DNA from 3 places in the Pseudarthrobacter sp. NPDC092202 genome. Region 3 is predicted to be linked to each of the others. Evidence: riboswitches for the same ligand, from Rfam matches in the RefSeq annotation. Region 3 holds a riboswitch; each other region holds the start of a gene.

Region 1 (5,430 bases), on a different contig from region 3:
CCGCAGCCATGAGTGAGTTCAGATAAGCCTCCGCGGAGGTCGCGTCCTTAGGTGGGGATGATTTTGAAGAGGAACCGGGTCCGCACCATCACCCAGAGGAGCCCGAGGACTACGGCATAAGCGAGCGTGTTGACCAGGATGTTTCCCTGCTGGAGGGCAGGGATATTGGCAACGACGGCTATGAGCACCACATGCATGATGAACACATAGAGGGTGGCGCGGCCCAGGGGGACCAGGAACCAGCCCAGGGCGCGCTGCACCGGCTTCCAGTACGCGGTGAGGAAGGCATAGGCCGCCACCACCAGGACCAGGACGTTCAGCAGCCGGCCCGGAGCGAGGTAGGTGCGTCCGAAGAACAGGTCATACATGGCCCGGTACGCGGTGTCCGGGATGATCGCCAGGCGGACGTCAAACCCGTTGGCCAGGTACGGATTGCCCCATGACAGGAAGGCAAACGCGAAGGCCAGGGCGGTGCAGGCCGCAACCGCCCAGGGGTGCGCTGAAAGCCAGGCCACGATCCTCCGCCGGTGGAACCCGGCCGCCAGGCCGACGACGAACAGCACCTGCCACACCAGCAGGGGAAATGAATCCTCGAACTGCGACGGCAGGATCCGGAAGCGCGTCACCGTACCCGCCGCGTACACGGCCAGCGATGCCGCCAGCACCCACACGGCTTTACCGCGGTTGAGGGCCGCGAGGATCAGGGGGCTGGCCAGCAGCAGCACCACGTACAGGCCCATCACGTTGAACTGCCACGGCCCGAACTGGAGCAGCAGGATGGCGGGAAGAACCTGTGGCGGCACGGGGAACTGGAACAGCGTTTCCATGCCTGCATAGAGGTCGTAGCTGCGGCCGGCACCTTCGTGCCCTGCACCGCCCGTGCCCTGGTCCACGAAGGTCGTGAGCGCATCTGTCCGGAACACCGGCAGCAGCGACAAGAGGAAGACGCCCACCAGCACCACCAGCGCCGTCAGGTAGAGCTTTCCTGCCCGGCGCGAAGTAAGGTCCACCACCGTTCCAAAGTCGTCCTTCGCCCTGGGCCCATAGACCATGCCCACCACCAGCCCGGAGAACAGGACAAACAGCTCGGCGCCCGAAACAAAGCCCACCGCCTCCTGGGTCAGGAGCTGGAACAGCGACACCAGGCCCAGGTGGTTCACCACCACAAAGACGATGGCAAGGCCACGGAGCAGGTCCACGCGGGAGTCCCTGCTGGACGGGTCGCTGTAGCCCCAGGCCGTGACCGCACCGACTTTGGCGGGGAGTTGCCACAGTGCCACCAGGAGGATGAGGAGGGCCGCCCCCACGCTCCAGGCGGCCGCCCCGGACAGCGTGTTGGACCTGACGAACGATGCACCTGGGGCGACATCGGTAACCGGCCCCGTCACCACCGGGGATCCCTCAAGCCGGGTGCGGGCAGCCTCGGCAATCCCCGCGTTTCCGGTGAGGCGCCAGTCGATACTGGCCACACCCGTGTCCCGTGTACTGGTGCGTTCGTCCCAGACCACCGCGCCCGTCATCGCGAAACCGGCTGATCCGGCAACTTCCAGGACCTGGCCCCACCAGCTGTCCTTGATCTCCGCTTCCGCGGCACCTCCGGCGGACGGGCTGTAAAAGGCCGAAGTCTGCAGCATCAAGGGCTTGTCCCGCCCCGCCGCATACGTCCCGTAGAAGTTTTCCCCGCCGGAGGCCGTCAGCATCTCCTGCAGCTCACCGGCGCGGGGAACGGTGTTGACCGCGGTGCCCCCTGCAGTGTCATCGTGGTAGGCCGTCAAGCCCACCCAGTCCACGGCGTCGTCCCCGGGGTAGTAGGGTTCGTAGGCTTTGTCCGAGCCGTTCCAGGCGCCGTCGCCGTTGGTGTCCAACAGGGAGAACCCCTCGGTTCCGGGCGCGGGCGCGTTCCGGTTCCGTTCGAAGGGATAGTCCCTGCCCAAATACGGTTCCCACACCATGGCATAACCGCCGGCGGTCCCGGCCGCCCGGAAAGCCGCTGTCACCGCCTGGAATGACTGCCGGTAGGCGGCCGGCTGCTGGCCCCACTCCACCCAGCTGGCATTCATGTCCGGAGCGAAGCGGATGAGCAGCTGGCCTTTAGAGTCACCTTTTATCCGGCGCACTTCCCCGGCAAAAGCTGCAGCGGCGTCAGGGGTGACCTGGTCCAGCGGGACAACAGGCCTTACCGTGAGCATCGCATCGGCGCCCTGTCCGGCGGATTGTTCCAGGAAGCCCCGGATGTCGCTCTCTTCCGAGGCGCGGAAGGGGAAGGTGATGTCGTGTCCGAAGATCGCGGGGGATGCCCCGAGCCGCTCGGAGAAGCCCCCGGCGGTGTCCTCTCCCCATTCGAGGACTGCGCCCAGCAGCGGCTTGCCTTCCTCCGGGAGGTTTCGGGCCGCCTGCGCCGGCCCGGCGGGCACCACCACGGCCAGGACGGCCATCAGCGCGGCGGCGAGGACGGCAGCCATCCGGTGGAGGGGCCGCGGGCGGCCGCTCGGGGCGGGACGTGCGGGAGCGGATAGCGTGCTGATGAGACCCCCCAGGGACTTATTCCTCAAGTGACGGGGCGGCGCCCCTGGACAAACTTTATCCGGGCTGGCGCTGGTGGCAGGCACCTGGCACCTGCATGCCCAAGGTGGCGCCGCCGTCGTACGTTGAACGGACGTGGCGCATGCATCTTTGGTGCCGTGCCTCCGCACAGCATCCTTCAGTTACGCAACATGACGACGACGGCGGTGCGGCGGTGCGCGGCAAGTGTTACGTTTTTGGGGAGTAATGAGTACCGGCGCCAAGCCCTGACTGGCCGGTCGGCAACCCTCCTTCCACGGCGGGGTGCCTCAGGTGAATACTCGGCATATCGACCATTCGAGCTGCAAGCGTGAGAGAAGGAGATCCGTCGTGTCTGACGCACCTGCCCCTGAAGAAAAACTGTCCTACCGCCTCATCAGCGGCCCGGACAACCGTGAATTCTGCGAGCGGATCTCGAACGCCCTGGCGGAAGGCTATGTGCTGCACGGCAGCCCCGCCGCAACCTTCAACGGCACCAGCGTGATCGTGGCACAGGCCGTGGTCCTGCCGGCAGCCATCGCCTCGGCAGACGCCGCAGTGGCGGATGCCGTGGATGACCTCGAGTCCGCAGGCGACGACCTTGAGTTCGACGGCGAGGGCCACGCATGAGCTACGCAGGAGACCTGACGCCGCAGGAGGCCTGGGACAAGCTGGCACAAGGCGCCATCCTGGTGGACGTACGCACCGAGGGCGAATGGGCCCACATCGGGATCCCGGACACCAAGGCAACAGAGAACGATCCGCTGTTCATCCAGTGGACCTTCCCCGGGGGCATTCCAAACCCTGACTTCATCAACGACCTCAACCAGCAGGCGCCCGAAGACCGGGCAACTGAACTGGTGTTCCTGTGCCGCTCCGGCCAGCGGTCCATCGCGGCGGCCATAGCGGCCACCCAGGCCGGCTTCACCTCCTACAACGTGCTGGAGGGCTTTGAAGGCGACCCCGACCGCTTCGGCGAACGCACCGTCAACGGCTGGAAGAACCGCGGCCTGCCAACAAACCTGGGAAAGATCTAAGTGACCTTCAACGAAGACGCCGCCGGCTGGAGCCCCGATACCCAGGCCGTGCGCGGCGGCCTGGACCGCACCAACTTCCAGGAAACCAGTGAAGCCATTTTCCTGAATTCAGGGTTCGTGTACGAATCTGCCGCCGCCGCCGAGCGCGCCTTCACGGGCGAGGACGAGCGTTTTGTCTACTCCCGCTACGGCAACCCTTCCGTGGCAACGTTCCAGGAGCGGCTCCGCCTCCTGGAAGGAACAGAGGCGTGCTTTGCCACCGCGTCCGGAATGTCGGCCGTGTTCACCGCCCTGGGTGCCCTGCTCGGTGCCGGCGACCGTGTAGTGGCCGCCCGTTCGCTGTTCGGGTCCTGCTTCGTGATCCTGAACGAAATCCTGCCGCGGTGGGGCGTGGAGACGGTCTTCGTTGACGGACCGGACCTGGAGCAGTGGCGCGAGGCCCTGTCCCAGCCCACTACCGCCGTCTTCTTCGAATCGCCGTCCAATCCCATGCAGGAGATCGTGGACATCGCGGCGGTCAGCGAACTGGCTCACGCGGCCGGGGCGACCGTCGTCGTCGACAACGTTTTTGCCACTCCCCTGCTGCAGCGCTGCGGGCAGTTTGGCGCGGACGTCATTGTCTACTCCGGGACCAAGCACATCGACGGCCAGGGCCGGGTGCTCGGCGGGGCAATCCTGGGCACCAAGGAGTTCATCGAGGGCCCCGTGAAGCAGCTGATGCGGCACACCGGCCCGGCATTGTCCGCCTTCAACGCCTGGGTCCTCACCAAGGGCCTGGAAACCATGGCGCTGCGTGTTAACCATTCCTCGGCCACCGCGCTGCGGCTCGCGGAGTGGCTGGAGGAACAGCCGGCCGTCAGCTGGGTGAAGTATCCGCTGCTGAAGTCCCACCCGCAGTATGAGCTGGCAGCAAAGCAGATGAGTGCCGGCGGCACGGTCCTCACCCTGGAGCTGGCTCCCTCCGGGGGCCGCTCGGGGAAGGAAGCCGCCTTCGCGCTGCTGGACGGCCTGCGGATCATCGACATCTCCAACAACCTCGGGGACGCCAAGTCCCTCATCACCCACCCGGCCACCACCACGCACCGCGCCATGGGGCCGGAGGGGCGGGCCGCTATTGGCCTGAGCGACGGCGTTGTTCGGCTTTCCGTTGGCCTGGAGGATGTGGACGACCTGATTGGCGACCTGGAGCAGGCGCTCAAGCAGATTTAGGGTTGCACCGGGAATCAGGCGCCTTGAACGGACAGGTTCACTTCCACGGAGTCGCCTTCGCTGATTCGCGCCCTGGCCCTGATAGCCTTCTTGACCGGCAAAAGGTACGTCCCTGTTGTGGTGTCCGGGAAGAGCGAGGTCTGCCAGGTTTGGCCGGCGATTTCCGCACTCACCTGGACTGAGCCGAACGCTTTGCTGCGCCCTGCATTTTGTGCGCGGACATCGTCCGCGACGTCCGGGGGCAGGGTGAGGAAATGCCAGCCAGCCTCGCCGGGGTACAGCCAGAGTTCCGCTTTGAACGAGTACGACGACGTCACGCGCCGAGTATTGCATGCCTGCGGGGGTGCCGCCAGGGCTGTGGATATCCAGCAGGCCACTAGTTATCCACAGCCCCTGCCGTATGGTCCTTTTTGTCAGACCCCCGCAGGATGATGTCTGTATGGAAACGGACCCGGCGGTTGAGCAGGCGGAGGCAGCCGTTGTGGCTGCCGTCGCTGCGTTAGCTGCTGTATTGGATGGCAGGGACGCTGCGGTTGACGCCGGAGGGCTTAGCCCCGAAGCCACCCCAAGTCCTGCTGCTGCTTTGGATGATCCGTTGCAGCGGGTTGCTGACCGGGCACTGTGGGTTCTGGCGGGAGTGGCG
Region 2 (5,430 bases), on a different contig from region 3:
GGAGGGCGCGCTGGTCTTCACAGGATCCAGCCTACCGGCTGCCCTTGCCCACACGGGGGCTGCCAGCCGCTCATGCCCTGACCGCCCGCCACGACAGCGTCAGGTACGGCAGCTCCAGTACCTCGTCCGGCCCGTGGCCGAGGTGGTCATGGAGGTACCAGTCAAGGTTCGCAAGCACCTTCGCCCGGGTGGCCTCACCAGCGCGCAGGTAATAGCTGCGGGATTTCGTCAGTTCCATCAGGTCTGCGGTTGTCACGGAGTCCTGCCAGTGCGTGACATGCTCCTCCAGCGCCTCAAACTCAGGTCCTATGAGCGGGCGGTGGCCGGGTTTGTAGACATCCCCGGCATGCATGATCCTGGACAGGCGGTGGACCCAGGAAACCGACGTGTCCAGCTGGTTCCAGACGAGTCCCAGTGTTCCGTGAGGGCGGAGGACGCGGGCAAGTTCCGTGCTCGCCCTCAACGCGTCGCACCAGTGCCAGGCCTGGGCTACGGTAACGACGTCGAAGGCCTCGTCGGGCAGGCCAGTCGCCTCTGCGGTGCCAAGGACAGCTGTGGCGGCAGGATAGTGCTCGGCCAACTGCCTGAGCATGTCCGCTGAGGGGTCAACCGCCGTGACGGACAGCCCCATGCCCAGCAGCAGCTCAGTAAATTTGCCGGTGCCGGCGCCAACGTCGAGTGCATCGCGGGCCGCGGGAGTTACGAGCCAGCGCGCTGAGTCGGCAGGATACCCCGGCCGCACCTGCTGGTAGTGCTTGCCGCCGTCCTGGAAACTCAGGCCGAGCTCCCGGCGCCGGCCGTGATCCAGCCGTGGGCCACCCCGTGCCACGTGCGGCCTCCTTCATCCGGTACTTTTAGTTCCTCCGAATTTACCGCATGGGCCGCAGCAGGGCGCCAGCCGCAGGTCAGTCGTCGAGGCAGGGCGCGGCGCCGGCTGTTCCCGGGGTGTTGGGCGCCCAGTGGGGGTACGTACGGTTGTCATTGGCCGGAACCCAGCGGCCGGCGTCCACCACATAGTCCCAGCCCAGGCCCTTGCTCCGAAGGTCCCGGATGCCAGCCAGCAGCCGCTCCGCATCTTCCAGCCTTGAGCCGACGCCGAAGCTGGCCCGAAGGGAACCGGACGGAAGGCCCAGCCGCTTCAGCAGCGGGTGCGCGCAGAACCGGCCGTCGCGCAGGCCCACCCCGTGTTCGGCCGACAGGTAGGCGGCCACCAGGCCGGCGTCGTAGCCTTCAACGGAGAAGTTGACCACGCCAATCGTGTCGGTGTCCGGGTTGGTGTCCTTGAAGATCTGGTGGACCGTCACGCCGTCGATTTCCTGCAGCCCTTCCACCAGGTAGGAGCGGATGGCTGATTCGTGGGCGTGCCAGCGGTCCTGGTCCAGCTCCGCGATGACCTGCGTTGCACGGGCCAGCGTCGCCGCACCGAGCACGTTGGGTGATCCGCCCTCGTGGCGGGCCGGACCGGTTGCCCAGCTGACGCCGTCGAGCCTTGCTTCCTTGACGGCGCCTCCGCCTGCGAGGTGCGGTGTGCCGGCGTCGAGCCAGTCCGGCCGGCCGACCAGCACGCCGGCACCAAAGGGTGCGTACAGCTTGTGGCCCGAGAAGGCGAGGTAGTCGACGTCGTCCGCGGTGATGTTGACGCGCCGGTGCGGTGCCAGCTGGGCCGCGTCCACAGCGATCCGTGCCCCGTGCTCGTGCGCCAGCGCGGCAAGGGCGCGGATGGGGAGGATTTCGCCGGTGACGTTGGAAGCACCGGTCACGGCCAGCAGGCTGACGCCGCCCTGCTGCAGTTCCGCACGGACGGCGTCGATGGTTCCGGCAATGGTATCTGCTGCCACGATGCTGCGGTGGGGGACGCCCTGCCACGGAAGCAGGTTGGCGTGATGCTCAATATCGAGGTACAGGACGTCGCCGGCCGGCCGTCCATCGGTGGCCGGCAGGCAGCCCGCCAGCAGGTTCAGGGAGTCGGTGGTGTTCCGGGTGAAGATCACCGAATCATCCGGGCGGCCGCCTACGAAGTCGCGGACGATGGCACGGGCATTCTCGTAGACCGACGTGCTGATCTGGGAGGCGTAACCCGCACCGCGGTGGACGCTGGCGTAGAAGGGCAGGATCTCGTTGAGGTAGGCCGACACCACCGAGAGGGCGGGAGCGGACGCGCCATAATCCAGGTTGGCGTACCGGACGTGGCCGCCGTGGATCAGCGGAGCCTGGATCTCGGCACCGCTGACGGCAGCGAGCGGACGGCCTGCGGCGGCCTGCCACTGGTCGAAGAGCGCTGACGATTCCCGCGGAACGGCCTGATGCTGGAGAGCGGCCTTGCTGGAGAAAGCGGCGTTGGGGGAGACGGTGGCAGTTGTCACAGAGACCTCACTTCAAAACAGGACTCCGTGCAGGAATCCGCGCTTGCCGCATCCCTTCCGGACCGGCCTGGTCGTCACCCGGGGCACCCCACCGCGAATGGAGGGTTGCCGGCCAGCAAACCGGGGTTTTGCGCTGGCACTCGTGACCTGGTTAAGAGCGTAGAACATGGGCCGCGAAGGTTAAAAGCCCGCTGGAATGTTAAGGACTTTGTTACGCGCGGTTGAAAAGGGGCGGTTGAACCGAAGATCACGACGGCGGGCGCAGCCTTTCGGGGGCGTCCGCCGTCGATTGTTCGTAATGCCTGGACTAGAGCAGGTCGTCCAGGTTCGGGTTCAGGCGCCGCAGGACCTCCGAGTGGAGGATGGAATTCGTGGCCAGGGCGTTCCCGCCAAACGGACCGTCCTCGCCCTCCAGCGACGTAAAGCGGCCCCCCGCTTCCACCACGATGGGCACCAGCGCGGCCATGTCGTAGAGATTCAGCTCAGGTTCACAAGCGATGTCCACGGAACCTTCTGCCACCATGCAGTAGGACCAGAAGTCGCCAAAGGCACGGGTCCGCCACACGTCCTCGGTAAGCCCCAGGAATTCATCAAGGTTTCCACGTTCCTTCCAGCCGCCGAGGCTCGAGTAGGAGAGGGAAGCATCGGACAGGCTGGAAACATTGGACACCCGGAGGCGGGTTGCCGCGGCAAGGGAACGCCCCATGTAGGCTCCCATGCCCTTGGCGGCCCACCAGCGCTTGCCGAGGGCAGGCGCGCTGACCACGCCCACCACCGGTTCGCCCTCATCCACCAACGCGATCAGGGTGGCCCAGACCGGGACGCCCCGAACGAAGTTCTTGGTGCCGTCAATGGGGTCGATGATCCACCGCCGCGACCCATGCCCCGTACTGCCGAACTCTTCGCCGAGGACGGCATCGCGGGGACGGGAGCGGGAGAGCTGGCCACGGATGGCTTCCTCGGCTGCCTTGTCCGCATCGGTGACGGGCGTCAGGTCCGGCTTGGTCTCAATGTGGAGGTCCTGGGCCTTAAAGCGGCTCATGGTCTGGTCATCCACGGAATCGGCCAGGACATGGGCCAGGCGCAGGTCATCGTTGTAGCTCGAAGCGGGTTGGATCATGGTTCCAAACTACCGTCTGCGCGCCGTTCTGCCGGGAAGCGGGCCCGTCAGGTGACGCTGCCCAGTTCCTTGGCCTCCTGGGCTTCCATCCTCGGGTCCGTGCCGAGGAGGCGCCGCAGGGACCCCAGCCTCGCTGCTCCGGTGGGGCCGGCGTGCCCCGCACCAACCCATGCGTCCAGCCCGCAGTTGACCGCGGCGGCGGTGTGCTTGCATCCGCGCTCGCAGTCTTCAATGCCGGGGGAGAGGTCCGGGAAGGAACGGAGGATCCGGTCGGGATCCACGTGCGCCAGGCCAAAGGAGCGGATGCCGGGGGTGTCGATGATCCAGCTTCCGGACGGCGCGTCCGCGAGCTTCAGCGCAAGGGCCGACGACGACGTGTGCCGTCCGCGCCCCGTTACGGCGTTTACTCCGCCAGTAGCCCGTTCCGCCCCGGTCAGCGCGTTGACCATGGTTGACTTCCCAACACCGGAATGCCCAAGCATCACGGTGACCTTGCCGTCCAGGTGGCCGCGCATCTCGGCAACGGCGGAGATGTCCAGCCGGGCGGACAAGCCGTCATCCGAACGGGCATCAATGCCGGAAGCGCTGGCATCGGCGGTCCGGCTGATGATCACGGGAAAGTCCAGGTGGGTGTAGTTGGACAGCAGTTCCGCAGGGTCTTTGACGTCCGCCTTCGTGACCAGCAGGATCGGATCGATGCCGGCGTCGTACGCGGCCACCAGGGCACGGTCGATAAAGCCGGTCCGTGGTTCAGGATTGGCTGCTGCCACCACAATCACCAACTGGTCGGCATTGGCCACCACTGCCCGTTCAACGGGGTCCGTGTCGTCGGCGCTGCGCCGCAGCAGGGTCCTGCGGTCCTGGATTTTTACCAGGCGCGCCAGGGTGTCCGGCTCCCCGGAGACGTCGCCGACCAGCGAGACGAAGTCTCCTGCGACTACCGGATTCCGGCGGAGTTCCCGGGCCCGGGCAGCAATGACTATCCTTTCGTCGCCCGAGTCCTCTCCCACCACAGCGGTGTACCTGCCCCGGTCAACGGTAATGATGCGCCCCGTGACGGCGTCGTCATGGCTGGGCCTGTCCTTGGTGCGGGGCCGGGAGCCCTTCTTGCTGGGCCGGATCCGGACGTCCGATTCATCCCAGGAGTCAGTGCTCCGCGCCACCGCTGGAACCTTCCGGCGCTGTTTCGGCAGGACTGTTCTGCGCCAGCATGCCTGCCCACAGCCGGGGGAAATCCGGCATGGTCTTGGCTGTGGTGCCGATGTCCTGCACCTGGACGCCCTCCACGGCGAGGCCAAGGATGGCCCCCGCGGTGGCCATGCGGTGGTCGGCGTAGCTGTGGACGACGCCGGCATGCAGCTTTGCGGGCCGGATCACCAGTCCGTCGCTGGTTTCCTCGGCGTCACCGCCCAGGCGGTTGATCTCTGTCACAAGCGCGGCGAGCCGGTCGGTCTCGTGTCCCCGCAGGTGTGCGATGCCGGTGAGCCGGGAGGGGCCCGTGGCCAGCGCGCACAGGGCGGCTACGGTGGGCGCGAGTTCGCTGGTGTCCGCGAAGTCTCCGCCCTTGATGTGGGGGCCGCCGGTGACCGTGAGGACGCCGTCGTGCAGGGTCACCTGGGCGCCCATGGCGGCCAGGATGTTGCGCCAGAGGTCACCGACCTGCTGCGTTTCGTCCGGCCAGCCCGGGATCCGCACCGTTCCCCTGGAAGCCAAAGCAGCGGCCAGGAAGGGGCCGGCGTTGGACAGGTCCTGCTCGATCCGCTGGTCGAAGGCACGGATGGGGCCGGGGCTGACCACCCAGTGGTTGGGCACTGAGTCATCAACGGCAACCCCGGCGCCGCGCAGGACTGCCACGGTCATGTTGATGTGGTCGAGGCTGGGCACCGGCTTGCCCACATGTTCCAGGTGCAGGCCCTCGGTGAACCTTGCGCCCACCAGGAGCAGCGC
Region 3 (5,430 bases):
CCCTGGACTGTTTGTTCCTGGCTGATGGCCGCGCCCAGCTGGGACGTTGGTCCGCCCATTGAGTCGTACTTGGCCCCGATCGCCCCCGCCACCGAAAAGTTGTTGACGGAAGCCGATCCGGTGTACAGCAGACGGTTGGGCGTTCCACTTCCGGATCCTGCAACCTTTCCTCCCGTCGCGGACGAGAGCAGCCGGTCGGTCACCTGGCTGGGGGTCAAAAGGGGGTTGCCTGAGAGGAGGACAGCGGCAGCACCAGCCACATGCGGCGTAGCCATGGACGTTCCGCTGAGTGACGCCGTGGCCGTTGCGGAAGTATGCCAGGCGGAGCTGACGCCGACGCCCGGCGCGTAGAGGTCAACGCATTTGCCAAAATTGGAGAAGGAGGCCTGGCGGTCCGAAGAATCGCTTGCCGCGACCGTGATCGCCGACGCCGTGCGGGCTGGAGAAGCCGTGCAGGCGTCAACGGCGTTGTTCCCCGCTGAGACAATGGCCGGGAGGCCGTTGGTGATGACGGCCTGGACTGCTGCGTCGAGCACGCTGCTGGTGGGTCCGCCGATGCTCAGGTTAACTACGGCGGGGGTGCCAGGGCGGTGATGATCTGCAATCCAGTCCAGCCCCGCGATGATGTCCGAATAGAGGCCGGAGCCATCGCATGCGAGTGCCCGCACCGGAACGAGGGTGGCGGATTTGGCCACACCATGGACGGCGCCGCCGATGACTCCTGCCACGTGCGTGCCATGGCCGTTGCAGTCGCTTGATCCCAGGCCGTCAGCCTTTGCTGTCCATCCGGCGCTGACCCGGCCGCCGAAATCGGCATGGGATGCGAGGATCCCGGTATCCACTACGTAGGCGCTGACGCCCTGGCCGGAGGCGGCAGGTGTGTAGGAGCCGGAGAGGGGCAGCGCCTGTTGATCGATCCGGTCGAGGCCCCACGGCGCGTTACGCTGCACCTCGGAGACCGTGACAGCGTGGTCCGGCTCCACTGTTGCGGCCCGGCCTGAGCGCAGCAGGGCGGCAGCCTGCCCCGGGCTGGCCTCGATGGCCGCGCCCTTCACCGCCTTCGTAAATGTTCTGTTGACGCCGATTCCCTGGGCGCGGAGGGCTGCCGCCTCGGCCGCGACGTCCTTGCCCGGAGCGAATTGCACAAGGTAGCGGCCGCCATCGTCAGCAGCGGCAGAAGGAGCGGCGTGTGCTGCGGATGCCGGCCAGGGACCGGCTGCCACCGCGCCTGAGCAGAGGGCGACGGCGGAGAGCAGGACGGTGCGACGTGCCAGGCGAGAGAACTGGGGCAACTGAAGTGTTCCTTTGGTATGGAAGCTGAAAGGCGATGAGACGGGTTCCCGGCTCAAATCTAACGGGGGACCGGTGGCAAACGGCCAAACTTCGCGCAATCCTGCGCATCTTCTGCGGAACCTTGGGAGATCAACATACGGTGCCTCCCAGCGCTGCGTCCGGCGGGGTGCGTCCCGCAGGAGGGCGGGGAAGTCACAACCGGTCACACTCATGGCGGCGGGCACATGCTGTTCCTACACTGGGCTCAGGTCATGAGCGCCAGCACCAAGCCCCGGCTTGCTGGCCGGCAACCCTCCTTCCGCGGTGGGGTGCCCCGGGTGAGGACCTGGCTGTCCGGCAAAGGCCGGACAGCAAGCGCGGCCCGCGGTGCTTTGAGCATGCCGGGCCCAGTCAAAGGAGCCTTAGATGTCCAACGGATGGTCATTCGAAACCCGCCAGATCCACGCAGGCCAGGAGCCGGACAGTGCCACGGGCGCCCGTGCACTCCCTATCTACCAGACCACGTCCTTCGTGTTCCCCAGCGCCGAGAGCGCCGCCAACCGTTTCGCCCTTGCTGAACTGGCACCTATCTACACCCGCATCGGCAACCCCACCCAGGAAGCCGTGGAACAGCGGATCGCCAGCCTTGAAGGCGGGCTCGGGGCACTGCTGCTCAGCTCAGGCCAGGCCGCAGAAACCTTCGCTGTCCTGAACATCGCGGAAGCCGGCGACCATATCGTCGCAAGCCCCAGCCTTTACGGCGGAACCTACAATCTCTTTGCCCATACCCTGAAGAAGTTCGGCATTTCGGTCACCTTCGTGGCGGACCCGGACAACCTGGAGCAGTGGCGCGACGCCGTGCAGCCCAACACCAAGCTCTTTTTCGGGGAAGTGGTCTCCAACCCCCGCCAGGACGTCCTGGACATAGAAGGTATCTCCCAGGTGGCCCACGATGCCGGGGTGCCCCTCATTGTGGACAACACCCTGTCCACCCCGTACCTGATCCGGCCGCTGGAATGGGGAGCGGACATCGTGATCCATTCGGCAACCAAGTACCTGGGCGGCCACGGTTCCGCCATTGCCGGCGTGATCGTGGACTCCGGGAAGTTCGACTTCGGCAAGGACCCGGCGAAGTTCCCGGGCTTCAACACCCCGGACCCCACCTACAACGGGCTGGTGTACGCCCGCGACCTCGGCAAGGACGGTGCCCTGGGCGCCAACCTGTCCTACATCCTCAAAGCGCGCGTCCAGCTGCTCCGGGACCTTGGTTCCGCCGTCTCCCCGTTCAACGCCTTCCTCATTGCCCAGGGGCTGGAAACGTTGAGCCTGCGCGTGGAGCGTCACGTTGCCAACGCCCTGGACGTGGCGCAGTGGCTGGAAGCGCGTGACGACGTCGAATCGGTCGCCTACGCGGGGCTGCCCTCCAGCCCCTGGTACGAGAGGGGCCGCAAATATGGCCCCAAGGGCACGGGCGCGATCGTGTCCTTCAACCTCGCCGGCGGGGCGGAGGCCGGCAAGCGCTTCGTGGACGCGCTCGAACTGCACTCCCATGTGGCCAACATCGGTGACGTCCGCTCCCTTGTCATCCATCCCGCGTCGACCACCCACAGCCAGCTCTCCCCGGAGCAGCAGGCGGTGGCCGGGGTAACGCCCGGCCTGGTCCGGTTGTCTGTGGGAATCGAACACATCGATGACATCCTGGCCGACCTGGAAGCGGGCTTCCGTGCCGCCAAGGCGGCCACGGGCGCCTGAGCAGGAGCAAGGGCCGACGGCGGGGTCCCGGGCCGGGCGGGCGTGCCTGCCGGGCCCGGGACCGTCACAACCAGTCACACTCTTGGCGGCAGGCGGGTGCTGTTTCGTACACTCGAACCAGGTCATGAGTGCCAGTGACAGCCCCGGCTTGCTGGCCGGCAACCCTCCTTCCGCGGTGGGGTGCCCCGGGTGAAGACCTGGCCTGCCGGTCATTCGACGGCAGGCAAGCGCGTAAGAAGAGGTCTTGCCATGACGGTTACCGTCGCCCGTACCACCGTTTCCGGACACGGAATAGTCCGCTATGCCTCCATTGGGGGACTGGAACTTGAAGCCGGCGGCTACCTGCCGGACGTCACGCTGGCCTACGAAACCTGGGGCACCCTCAACGCGGACGCCAGCAATGCCGTCCTGATCGAGCACGCACTGACCGGCAGTACCCACGTGACCCGTGGCGATACCGATGAACCGGGCTGGTGGGAGCAGCTGGCCGGGCCGGGTGCACCGGTGGACACGGACCGCTTTTTTGTAGTGTCCATCAACATTGTGGGCGGTTGCTACGGGTCCACGGGGCCGTCCTCGCCGGCACCGGACGGGACTCCCTGGGGATCCCGGTTTCCCCTGGTCACGCTGCGGGACAGCACTGTGGCGGAGGCCCGGCTGGCCGACAAGCTGGGAATCAAGAGCTGGTTTGCGGTGCTGGGCGGTTCCATGGGCGGAGCCCGCGCCCTGGAGTGGGCCATCACCTTCCCCGAACGGGTGCAGCGCTGCGGAGTGATCTCCATCGGCGCTGCCAGCACAGCCGAGCAGATTGCCTTTGCCCAGGCACAGACCCTGGCGATCCGCCAGGATGCGAATTTCAACGGGGGCGATTACTACCGCGGCCCCTTTCCCGAGGATGGCCTGGCCCTGGCCCGGCGGATTGCGCACATCACCTACCGCTCCGCGGCGGAACTGGAAGGCAGGTTTGGCCGCGCACCCCAGGCTCCGGAGTCACCCCTGCAGGGCGGGGTCCTGGCCAACCGAGGCCGCTACCAGGTGGAAAGCTACCTGGACCACCAGGGGAACAAGCTGGTCCGGCGGTTTGATGCCAACAGCTACATCGCCATCACCGAGGCCCTGATGAGCCACGACATCTGCCGGGGTAGGGGGCCGCTTCCCGAGACCCTGGCGCGGTCAGGTGCGCGTTTCTTCGTGGCAGCCGTGGACTCGGACCGCCTCTACTTCCCGGCCCAGTCCCGCGAACTTGCCGCAGCCCTCCCCGGAGAAGTGGACGTGCACCTCATCACAGCGCCGATAGGCCATGACGGCTTCCTGACGGAAATAGGCCAGCTGGGCCACCAGCTCAGGGCACATCTCTCGGACTAAAACCGAGGTTCGCGGGCAAGTGGATGTGCATTTATGCAGATAGCCTCTGCATGATTCGCCGTTGAGCTTGGCGTTCAGGCGGACCATACTCGTTGGGACCCGGCGGTTCGTGGCCAAAATCACACGTATCCGCCACAGCCTGTCCCAGTGGTGTCGAAGAAGACGCCGAAGGAGTTCATCAATGAGTACGGAAAAGTCCGCCGCGCGGCGGCCCGAGGAAACCGATGTCAAGGCCTCCGGCCTGAAGAAAGTCGTCACGGCCTCCATGGCCGGCACCGTGGTTGAGTGGTACGAGTTCTTCCTTTACGCCTCCGCCGCCACCCTGGTGTTCGGCAAGCTGTTCTTCCCCAACTCCGGAACAGAGCTGGACGGCATCATTGCAGCCTTCGTCACCTACGCCGTCGGCTTCGTTGCCCGCCCCATCGGTGGCATCGTCTTCGGCCACTTTGGCGACAAGTTCGGCCGCAAGCAGTTGCTGCAGCTGAGCATCATCCTGGTGGGTGTTGCCACCTTCCTCATGGGCTGCCTGCCCACATTTGCGCAGATCGGCTACTGGGCCCCTGCCCTGCTGGTGTTCCTGCGCTTCGTCCAGGGCTTCGCAGTAGGCGGCGAGTGGGGCGGCGCTGTGCTGCTCGTCGCCGAGCACAGCCCGAACAAGTCCCGCGGTTTCTGGTCCAGCTGGCCGCAGTCCGCCGTCCCCATGGGCAACCTGCTCGCCACGGCCGTGCTGTTCACCCTCTCCTCCACCCTTTCCCCCGAAGCCTTCCTCGGCTGGGGCTGGCGCGTAGCCTTCTGGCTCTCCGCAGTGATCGTCATCATCGGCTACTACATCCGCACCAAAGTCCAGGACGCGCCGATCTTCCTGGAGGCCCGCAAGGAAGTCACCGTCGAGAACAAGGGCTACGGTGTGGCCGAGGTCTTCCGCCGGTACCCGCGCGGCGTATTCACCGCCATGGGCCTGCGCTTCGCGGAGAACATCCTCTACTACCTTGTTGTCACGTTCTCCATCACCTACCTGAAAGTGGTTGTGCAGACGGACAC

The links. Region 3 has a riboswitch for S-adenosylmethionine ahead of ACIQF4_RS15495 (homoserine O-acetyltransferase). Riboswitches for the same ligand answer to the same signal wherever they lie in the genome.
Region 1: another riboswitch for S-adenosylmethionine. It lies ahead of ACIQF4_RS10080 (DUF1737 domain-containing protein); the one in region 3 lies ahead of ACIQF4_RS15495 (homoserine O-acetyltransferase).
Region 2: another riboswitch for S-adenosylmethionine. It lies ahead of ACIQF4_RS02350 (aminotransferase class V-fold PLP-dependent enzyme); the one in region 3 lies ahead of ACIQF4_RS15495 (homoserine O-acetyltransferase).

What each region holds. Positions count from the first base shown of each region.
Region 1 covers NZ_JBIVRG010000005.1:38,655-44,084, reverse strand. Annotated here, with positions in the region: gene ACIQF4_RS10090 (GNAT family N-acetyltransferase) at 1-12, shown strand, start outside; gene opgC (OpgC domain-containing protein) at 48-2,462, opposite strand; SAM riboswitch class IV at 2,766-2,879, shown strand; gene ACIQF4_RS10080 (DUF1737 domain-containing protein) at 2,893-3,171, shown strand; gene ACIQF4_RS10075 (rhodanese-like domain-containing protein) at 3,168-3,578, shown strand; gene ACIQF4_RS10070 (O-succinylhomoserine sulfhydrylase) at 3,579-4,787, shown strand; gene ACIQF4_RS10065 (DUF1905 domain-containing protein) at 4,802-5,104, opposite strand; partial or broken gene ACIQF4_RS10060 (DUF222 domain-containing protein) at 5,227-5,430, shown strand, end outside.
Region 2 covers NZ_JBIVRG010000001.1:495,283-500,712, forward strand. Annotated here, with positions in the region: gene ACIQF4_RS02340 (metal-dependent transcriptional regulator) at 1-21, opposite strand, end outside; gene ACIQF4_RS02345 (class I SAM-dependent methyltransferase) at 71-829, opposite strand; gene ACIQF4_RS02350 (aminotransferase class V-fold PLP-dependent enzyme) at 906-2,363, opposite strand; SAM riboswitch class IV at 2,398-2,511, opposite strand; gene hisN (histidinol-phosphatase) at 2,671-3,483, opposite strand; gene rsgA (ribosome small subunit-dependent GTPase A) at 3,531-4,646, opposite strand; gene aroA (3-phosphoshikimate 1-carboxyvinyltransferase) at 4,630-5,430, opposite strand, start outside.
Region 3 covers NZ_JBIVRG010000010.1:160,888-166,317, reverse strand. Annotated here, with positions in the region: gene ACIQF4_RS15505 (S8 family serine peptidase) at 1-1,292, opposite strand, end outside; SAM riboswitch class IV at 1,541-1,656, shown strand; gene ACIQF4_RS15500 (bifunctional o-acetylhomoserine/o-acetylserine sulfhydrylase) at 1,699-3,024, shown strand; SAM riboswitch class IV at 3,145-3,260, shown strand; gene ACIQF4_RS15495 (homoserine O-acetyltransferase) at 3,274-4,389, shown strand; gene ACIQF4_RS15490 (MFS transporter) at 4,571-5,430, shown strand, end outside.